3 linked regions of the Tolumonas auensis DSM 9187 genome follow. The protein of the gene in region 2 interacts with the protein of the main gene of each other region in a pairwise test. Links are inferred from orthologs where the notes say so. Each region holds a gene or a part of one and is shown on either strand. Other genes may lie near its edges.

Region 1 (2,999 bases), 2.4 Mb from region 2 along the record:
GGTTCAAATGTAAACATGATTATCTCTCCGCCTTGCTTGGTTTCGCTTCCGCAAAAACTAGAATTCGCCTTTTAACCAGTTAGTGACACGTTTGAACCAACCAGTCACACTGGCTTTTTCACGTACATCCACCACGGTTTGTCCCTGATGCAATTTACCGTATTGCAATAACCCTACTGCTGTTGCGTAAGCAGGTGCTTCCACATAATCAGTAAGGCCCCGAATATTGGTTGGGTGACCAATCCGAACCTGGCACTGGAACACCTGTTCGGCACACTCAACGATACCTTCTATTTCCGCTGCACCGCCAGTTAAAACAACACCGGCGGCCAACTGATGTTTAATGCCCTGAGATCTGAGCTCAGACTGAACGCGCATGATTTCATCATGCACCATGCCGAGTAATTCGGTATAACGCGGCTCAATCACTTCAGCCAGCGTCTGACGCTGTAAGCTGCGGGCAGGACGACCGCCCACACTAGGCACTTCAATAGTGTCTTCTTTACTGACCAGACGGCCTAGTGCACAGCCATAGCGCATTTTAATCGCTTCAGCATCTACCGGTGGTGTACCGAACGCATAAGCGATATCGCTGGTTACAGCCTGACCGGCATAAGGAATCACCTTGCTGTAACGTAACGCACCGCCGGTAAATATAGCAATATCCATGGTTCCGCCGCCGATATCGACGACGCAAACACCTAATTCTTTTTCATCATCGGTTAATACTGCATAACTGGATGCCAGTGCAGAGAAGATGATCTGATCAACCTTTAGTCCGACCCGCTCAACACATTTCTCAATGTTGCGCGCCATGTCATTATGACAGGTAATCAGGTGCACTTTCGCACCCATACGGACACCAGACAGGCCAATCGGATTTTTTATCCCTTCCTGATAATCGATAGAATATTCCTGCGGGATGACATGCAGCACCCGGTGTTCTTCCGGCAAACGCACGGACTTCGCCGTATGAATAACATTATCCACGTCATCCTGCGTTACTTCTTCGTCGGAAATAGGCACGATGCCTTTTTCATTCCGGCATTCGATATGCTTTCCGGAGATACCAAGAAATACCGATGAAATATGGCACTGAGCCATCATTTCGGCTTCTTCTACTGCGCGCTGTAAAGATTTGACGACCGACTCGAGATCGTTGACGCCACCTTTATCCATACCTTTGGCAGCATGGGTTCCCAGACCAACAATATTGACCTCTCCATCAGGCAGTACTTCACCGACCAAAACCGCGATTTTGGTTGTACCTATATCAAGTCCGACTATCAGATTTCTGTCTGGGGTTTTGGTCATCACCACTCCCTTCTTGTTGTTTCCAGCTGACTGCTACCCCAGTGTCATAGCGAAGATCGATATAATCAATCATTTCTCTATTTTCCAGTTGCGGATAGACATCAATAAATTGTTGTAATTTCACCAGCATTTCATTACGACCGAGGATCAATTTCAGCCCTGATGCCAGTTTAATCTCCCACGAATGGCGGTTAGTCATATGAACCGACGTCACGTGGTATCCGTTTAATGCCAGCACTCGTTCAAATTGCTGGTATTGATCCCAAATCATTCCGGCCATGTCATCAGGACCGGACAGTTGCACCAGTGGCTTCTTCAGTCTGTCGCGTGGCGCCTTAAAAATAGCACCACGAATACTGAGCAACCGATCATCCCCCCACAGGGCGCACGGTGTTTGCTCAACGACATAAACATACAGCAACGCGGGCCAGCGTTTACGCACAGAAGACTGATAAACCCACGGTAACTCTTCAACCGCTTTTTGCAGCTGATTTACATCCAGCTTGAAAAAATTGTTAGTTTGAGGGTTAACCGCCAATACCTGACGGATCTCATCCGTCTTGACATACTCCAGCTCACCCTGCACAACCAATCCGCTAACCGGAATTTTATCTTCATCAAACAACCAGCGACGAATATCTGCAGCCGTTGACCATACACCGATGACAACTGAAACAAAAAAAACCAGCCCGAATATAAATTCACCGCGGGTACGGTTTGTTGTTTCTGTCATCTGTCTGCGACCTCCAACCGGCGCTGAATCCTGCTCATCGGAGGTTAATCGCGCCTGTCGCACATCTTCACCTTAACCAATATTCATATCCAGGTTGATGCTGCATTATAACGGTCCGTCATGATCGGTCAAAACCATAAGGACCTGTTCAGCACCAAATTTACCAGTTAATATGATTAAATTGCCGTTTTCATCGCATTAATGCTTAATTTCAATTCTGCCAGTTTACGGGACAGCTGTCCGACGTTACCGGCACCTTGTGTCAGCACGACATCGCCATCCTTTAATACATCCGCCAGAACACCCGGAACTTCCGCCGGTGTAGCGACAAAAATCGGATCCAATGTGCCACGTTGTCTGATTGATCTGCACAGACTGCGGCCATCCGCACCAGGAATCGGATCTTCACCCGCTGCATACACATCCAGCATGATCAGCACATCTACTTTTGCCAGCACTTCAGCAAAATCATCGTATAAATCACGGGTACGGGTATAACGATGTGGCTGGAAAACCAGTACCAGACGACGTTCCGGCCAGGCAGCCCGGGTAGCGGCTAATGTGGCACGAACTTCCGTCGGATGATGACCATAATCATCGACCAGTAAGACTTTACCGGCACCCGTATCAAATTCACCGTATTGCTGAAAACGACGACCAACACCGGCAAATTGTGCCAACGCATCCACAATAGCATCAGTCGGAATATGATCTTCCAATGCAACGGCAACGGTTGCCGCCGCATTCAGTGCATTATGGCGACCTGGCAAGTTAAGACGCAGCGGTAAGAATGAACCATCCTGCAAACGTAAGCGGAATTGACTCTGACTGCCTTCCTGTACAAATTCCTGTACCTGAACGTCGGCATCCTCGCTGTAACCATAAGTGATCGTTGCACGGCCGATTTCCGGTAATAATTCACGGATAACCGGATCATCAATACAAACGACGG
Region 2 (2,832 bases):
ACTGTACGCTCACATCGCTGAGCTGAACGGTACTCCAGGTGTTTACTCTATGCCTCTGCCAATGATGAACATCATCAACGGTGGCGAGCACGCAGACAACAACGTAGACATCCAGGAATTCATGATCCAGCCTGTTGGCGCTAAGACCCTGAAAGAAGCAGTTCGCATGGGTGCTGAAGTGTTCCACAACCTGGCTAAAGTTCTGAAATCTAAAGGCTACAACACTGCAGTTGGTGATGAAGGTGGTTTCGCTCCTAACCTGAAATCTAACGCTGAAGCACTGGAAGTTATCGCTGAAGCTGTTGCTGCTGCTGGCTATGTGCTGGGTAAAGACGTTACTCTGGCGATGGACTGCGCTGCATCTGAATTCTACGATGCTGAGAAGAAAGAATATAACCTGAAAGGCGAAGGTCGTATCTTCACCTCTAACGGTTTCTCTGACTTCCTGGAAGACCTGACTACCAAATTCCCAATCGTTTCTATCGAAGACGGTCTGGACGAATCTGATTGGGAAGGCTTCGCTTACCAGACTCAGAAACTGGGTAAAAAAATCCAGATCGTTGGTGACGACCTGTTCGTAACTAACACCAAGATCCTGAAACGTGGTATCGACAACGGTATCGCTAACTCAATCCTGATCAAATTCAACCAGATCGGTTCTCTGACCGAAACTCTGGCTGCGATCAAAATGGCTAAAGACGCTGGTTACACTGCAGTTATCTCTCACCGTTCAGGTGAAACTGAAGATGCAACCATCGCTGACCTGGCTGTTGGTACCGCTGCTGGCCAGATCAAAACTGGTTCTATGAGCCGTTCTGACCGTGTTGCTAAATACAACCAGCTGATTCGTATCGAAGAAGCTCTGGGCGCTAAAGCACCGTTCAACGGTCTGAAAGAAGTGAAAGGTCAGGCTTAATTCCTGTATTCGCTTAAAAAATGATGAAGCCCCGCCAATTGGCGGGGCTTTCTTTTATGTTGGAATATGGGAAACTATGTCTCCAGGAGGAGACGCCATGCGCCTGTTTACCCTTATCCTGATGGTTGTGTTGGCGTTAGTGCAACGTCAGCTCTGGTTCGGGAAAAACGGACTCGTTGAGTATCGACAAGTCTCAGAAAATTTATTACGCCGGCAGGCTGATAATCAGAAACTGCAGGAACGTAATATGCTGCTTAAAGAAGATATTGAAGACCTGAAAAGTGGTCTGGAAGCCATTGAAGAATTAGCCCGAAATGATCTGGGTTTTATTAAATCCGGAGAAACTTTTTATCGGGTACTGCCTCGTGACAGTGCCGGACAAAATAAACAAAGCTCACTACCGAAGAGTGATTAAGTCATGCAGACATTTACCGCCGTAGTGCCCGCCGCAGGCCGGGGAAGCCGGATGCAGGCTAATAAGCCGAAACAATATTTGCATCTGGGTGATAAAACGATCATCGAGCATACGTTAACCCGCTTGCTGGCTCATCCGCAGATTGAAAAAATTGTTGTGGTGATCGCCGATGATGATCACTATTTTTCCTCGCTGCCCCTGGCGAATCATCCCCGGATTGAAGTAACGCTGGGGGGGCCGGAACGGGCAATATCGGTATTAAATGGTCTGTCCTCAGTTGAAACAGACTGGGTGCTGGTGCATGACGCTGCACGGCCCTGCATTACGCAGTCTGATCTGGATGCTTTAATGGCTGCGGCGGAACTCGGTGAGGACGGCGCTATTCTGGCGGTTCCGGTTAAAGACACCATGAAACGTTCCGACTCACAGCAACGGATTGAAGAAACAGTAGAAAGAGGTCACCTCTGGCATGCGTTAACACCGCAAATGTTTCCTACTCAGCAGTTGGCTGATGCAATTGATGCCGGACTGACTCAGTCAATCGTATTAACAGACGAAGCTTCAGCGATGGAGCGGGCAGGATTCAAGCCTCTTCTGGTTGCAGGGCGTTCCGATAATATCAAAGTAACCCGGCCGGAAGATTTGGCATTGGCGGCATTTATTCTGCAGCAACAGGAGCTTGAATGATTCGGATCGGGCACGGTTTTGATGTCCACCGTTTTGGTGGCGAGGGTCCCTGTATTCTGGGCGGCGTAAAAGTACCTTATGAACAAGGATTAATTGCCCATTCTGACGGCGATGTTGTACTACATGCGGTGGCTGATGCTTTACTGGGCGCGATTGCCGCAGGTGATATCGGACGTCATTTCCCGGATACCGATCCACAGTTTAAAGGTGTGGATAGCCGTATCCTGTTGCGGGACGTTTTTGCCAGAGTGAAAAATAGCGGATTTAAACTGGGCAATCTGGATGTCACCATTCTGGCGCAGGCTCCTAAAATGGCACCGCATATTCCGGCGATGTGCATCAATCTGGCTGCAGATTTAGAAAGCGGGTTATCGCAGGTTAATGTGAAGGCAACGACCACGGAAAAGCTCGGCTTTACTGGCCGTAAAGAAGGAATAGCTGTGGAAGCTGTCGTGTTACTGGTTGCTGCCGATGAGTAAAGAATTCGATATGGATTGGCCATACCGTTTTGGCAAACCGGAACAATCTGCATTATTTAAAGCTGAACCTGCAGATTTCCGCGTAGTTGAAGATCTGGGCTTCATGCCATGCGGACAGGGGGAGCATCTGTTTGTCCGTATCCGCAAAACAGGGGAAAACACAGCCTGGGTTGCAAAGCTACTCGCTGAGCACACGGGGTTGCCACTTTCCTCCGTCAGCTGGGCCGGCCTTAAAGACAGACATGCAGTCACCGAGCAATGGTTCGGTCTGCATCTGCCCGGGAAGCCAGATCCGGATCTGCGAGCGTTAGAGTCTGATACTATTCAGGTTTTAC
Region 3 (3,155 bases), 2.4 Mb from region 2 along the record:
AAAAAGTGGGATAATGTGGAGTTATATTGCATAACTTGCAGTATTCTCTGGCTGGCAGGATACAACCAAACAGCAAGGTGCAGCATGCTACGTGGAGCACACGCAATTGCCCTGGATACCAAAGGGCGGTTAGCAGTTCCGACCAGGTACCGAGACTGGCTTCGCGAAGAGTGCGAGGGCCAGCTTGTCTGCACTATCGATATTGCCAATCCCTGTCTGCTTTTATACCCGCTTTGCGAATGGGAAGAGATAGAGAAAAAGCTTAAATCCCTTTCTGGCATGAATCCGGTAGAACGCCGTTTACAGCGTCTGCTGCTGGGGTATGCCAGCGAATGTGAGCTGGATGGTAACGGCCGTTTACTGTTATCAGCACCATTACGTCAGCATGCCGGGCTGGATAAGCAGGTCATGTTAGTGGGTCAATTAAATAAATTTGAAATCTGGAGTGAAACTCGCTGGTTACAGCAAGTTGATGAGGACATTCAGGCACTGCCGGAAATGGACTGGACTATTTCGGATAAGTTGCGTGATTTTTCACTCTAGCACTGGGGATAAAAACTAATGGAACATATCACTGTACTGTTACAGGAAGCGGTGGATGGGCTGGCTATTCGCCCGGACGGCATCTATGTGGACGGTACATTCGGACGTGGCGGACATTCCCGTCTGATCCTGCAGCAGCTTGGCCCGCAAGGCCGGCTGTATGCTATTGACCGCGATCCTCAGGCTGTTGCTGTAGCCAAAGAGTGGCAGGACCCCCGTTTTGAAATCATTTCCGGTCCGTTTTCTTCACTGCATGAATACATGGCAGAACGTGGTCTGCTGGGTAAAGTAGACGGTTTATTGCTGGATCTGGGCGTTTCCTCACCGCAACTGGATGAAGCTGAACGTGGTTTCAGCTTTATGAACGATGGCCCGCTCGATATGCGTATGGACCCGTTGCACGGTGAAAGCGCAGCGGAATGGCTGTTGCACGCCGATGTCGATGATATCGCCTGGGTATTGCGTACCTATGGCGAAGAACGTTTTGCCAACCGCATTGCACGTGCCATTGTCGCTGATCGTGTCACTACACCGTATACCCGCACCCGGCAGCTGGCTGAAATGATTGCCCGCGTCGTGCCAAACAAAGAAAAACATAAACATCCGGCAACCCGCAGCTTTCAGGCGTTACGCATTCATGTAAACCAAGAGCTGAAAGAGATCGAAGAAACCCTGAAAGCCTCATTATCGGTTCTGGCTCCCGGCGGACGTCTGGCGGTGATCAGCTTCCATTCACTGGAAGATCGTATTGTTAAGCAATTTATCCGTCAGCAGGAAAAAGGCATTCAGCCACCCAGAGGTTTACCGATCACTGAAGATCAAATCCGTAAAACGCAGACCTTGCATTCAGTAGGTAAAGCGATCAAGCCAGCAGACAGTGAAGTTTCTGATAACGTTCGCTCACGCAGTTCTGTACTGCGTGTGGCTGAGCGTCTGGGAGGCTGAGCATGGAGCGCCGGCTTAATCTTGCCCTTCTGATCATGCTGGATCTGAAGCGGCATCTTTTTCAGGGCATTCTGGGATTAGCGATTCTGGGTTCCGCGCTCACTACCATAGTGGTGACTGACGATACCCGCTCGGTGACGGCCGAGTTGAACAAGGTTCAGAGTAAGAGTGATGATTTGGAAGTTGAATGGCGACATCTGGTTTTAGAACAAAATGCGCTGGCGGAACATTCGCGCGTTTCGGACATTGCCAGGGTCAAACTGGCAATGACTCGGCCTAAACCTTTAGAAGAAAAGATGGTTAGCCTGCCATGAGAACAAATACAAAGAAAAACAACAAGAAACATGATTCCGCAGTGGCTCCGTGGCGTTTCATGCTGCTGCTCGGATTCATTCTGGTTGGTTTTACCGGCTTGGTTGCCCGCACAGCCTGGATCCAGATTATTCAGCCTGATCGCTTGCGTCAGGAAGGCGATATGCGTTCGCTGCGGACAACGGCAGATCCTTCTGATCGCGGCATGGTAACTGATCGCAATGGTGAGCAACTGGCGGTATCGGTGCCAGTGCAGGCAGTCTGGGCAGATCCGAAAGAGATCCATGCGGCGGATGGTCTGAAAAATACCGCAGCCTGGATGGCGCTGGCCGATGTGCTGGGGCTGGATATGCGGAAACTGACCTCCAGTGTGGCCGATCCTAAGCGCCGGTTTGTTTATCTGCAGCGTCAGATCACCCCGGCAGTTGCCGATTACATTGTGAAATTAAAACTTCCTGGTGTGCATCTGCGCCGCGAAACCCGCCGTTATTATCCGAGTGGTGAAATCAGTGCACATCTGGTTGGCAATACCAACATTGATGGTTCAGGCATTGAAGGGGTTGAACGCGCATTCAATGACTGGCTGAGCTCGACGCCGTCTGAATACAAGATCCGCAAAGATCGGCAGGGGCGGGTGATCGAGAATATCGGGATCGTTAAAGAAGGCAAAAAAGCCAATGATCTGGTACTCAGTATTGATCAGCGTCTGCAATCTATAGCCTATCGCTCACTGAAGTATGCGACTGAAGTCAATAAGGCAACTTCCGGTTCACTGGTGCTGATGGATGTGGTGACCGGCGAAGTGCTGGCAATGGTAAATACACCCTCTTACAACCCGAATAACCGTGAACAATACCAGAGCTTCCGGGCGCGGAACCGTGCCGTAACAGATACCTATGAACCGGGCTCGACGGTGAAGCCTATCGTTGCCATGAGCGCACTGGAACATGGCGTGACGAGCTGGAAAGAGGTACTGGATACCCGTCCGTTCTCTATCGGCGGCAAGGTGGTTACTGACAGTCACCGGATGGCTTCCGGCGGATTATTTGACATTCTCAAGTATTCATCAAATATCGGCATGGCACATCTGGCGTTGCGTATGCAACCGCAATGGATCACCAGCAAGTTTGAGGAGTTTGGTCTCGGACAGGATTCCGGAACCGGCTTAATGGGTGAAAGCTCAGGCATGATCCCGCTACGCAGCCGCTGGTCAAAAATTGAACTTGCCACACTGGGCTTCGGTTATGGGTTGCGTGTAACACCACTGCAGTTAACCGCAGCGTATGCCGCGTTAGCCAATAAAGGTATCCGTAAACCAGTATCTGTTCTGAAAGTATCACAATCACCAAAAGGTG

Evidence for each region.
Region 1: the proteins of ftsB (region 2) and TOLA_RS02730 interact in binary tests that used the Escherichia coli proteins (3 or more experiments, as listed by UniProt). The link is inferred for Tolumonas auensis DSM 9187 from one-to-one orthologs.
Region 3: the proteins of ftsB (region 2) and ftsL interact in binary tests that used the Escherichia coli proteins (3 or more experiments, as listed by UniProt). The link is inferred for Tolumonas auensis DSM 9187 from one-to-one orthologs.

The regions. Positions count from the first base shown.
Region 1 is NC_012691.1:594,548-597,546, reverse strand. Bases 161-2,999 are described here. They hold TOLA_RS02730 (cell division protein FtsQ/DivIB), read right to left. Parts: upstream 2,048-2,999; coding sequence 1,274-2,047; downstream 161-1,273. Other genes in these bases: murC (UDP-N-acetylmuramate--L-alanine ligase), read right to left, coding at 2,224-2,999; ftsA (cell division protein FtsA), read right to left, coding at 161-1,314. Also shown: cell division protein FtsZ, read right to left, coding at 1-17; more of ftsA, read right to left, coding at 58-160. UniProt on the Escherichia coli protein: Essential cell division protein. May link together the upstream cell division proteins, which are predominantly cytoplasmic, with the downstream cell division proteins, which are predominantly periplasmic. May control correct divisome assembly.
Region 2 is NC_012691.1:3,004,557-3,007,388, reverse strand. What follows is about bases 1-2,672. They hold ftsB (cell division protein FtsB), read left to right. Parts: upstream 1-1,013; coding sequence 1,014-1,331; downstream 1,332-2,672. Other genes in these bases: truD (tRNA pseudouridine(13) synthase TruD), read left to right, coding at 2,490-2,672; ispF (2-C-methyl-D-erythritol 2,4-cyclodiphosphate synthase), read left to right, coding at 2,015-2,497; ispD (2-C-methyl-D-erythritol 4-phosphate cytidylyltransferase), read left to right, coding at 1,335-2,018; eno (phosphopyruvate hydratase), read left to right, coding at 1-916. In the rest of the region: more of truD, read left to right, coding at 2,673-2,832. UniProt on the Escherichia coli protein: Essential cell division protein. May link together the upstream cell division proteins, which are predominantly cytoplasmic, with the downstream cell division proteins, which are predominantly periplasmic.
Region 3 is NC_012691.1:582,849-586,003, forward strand. What follows is about bases 152-3,146. They hold ftsL (cell division protein FtsL), read left to right. Parts: upstream 152-1,490; coding sequence 1,491-1,802; downstream 1,803-3,146. Other genes in these bases: mraZ (division/cell wall cluster transcriptional repressor MraZ), read left to right, coding at 152-543; rsmH (16S rRNA (cytosine(1402)-N(4))-methyltransferase RsmH), read left to right, coding at 562-1,488; TOLA_RS02690 (peptidoglycan glycosyltransferase FtsI), read left to right, coding at 1,799-3,146. Also shown: more of mraZ, read left to right, coding at 85-151; more of TOLA_RS02690, read left to right, coding at 3,147-3,155. UniProt on the Escherichia coli protein: Essential cell division protein. May link together the upstream cell division proteins, which are predominantly cytoplasmic, with the downstream cell division proteins, which are predominantly periplasmic.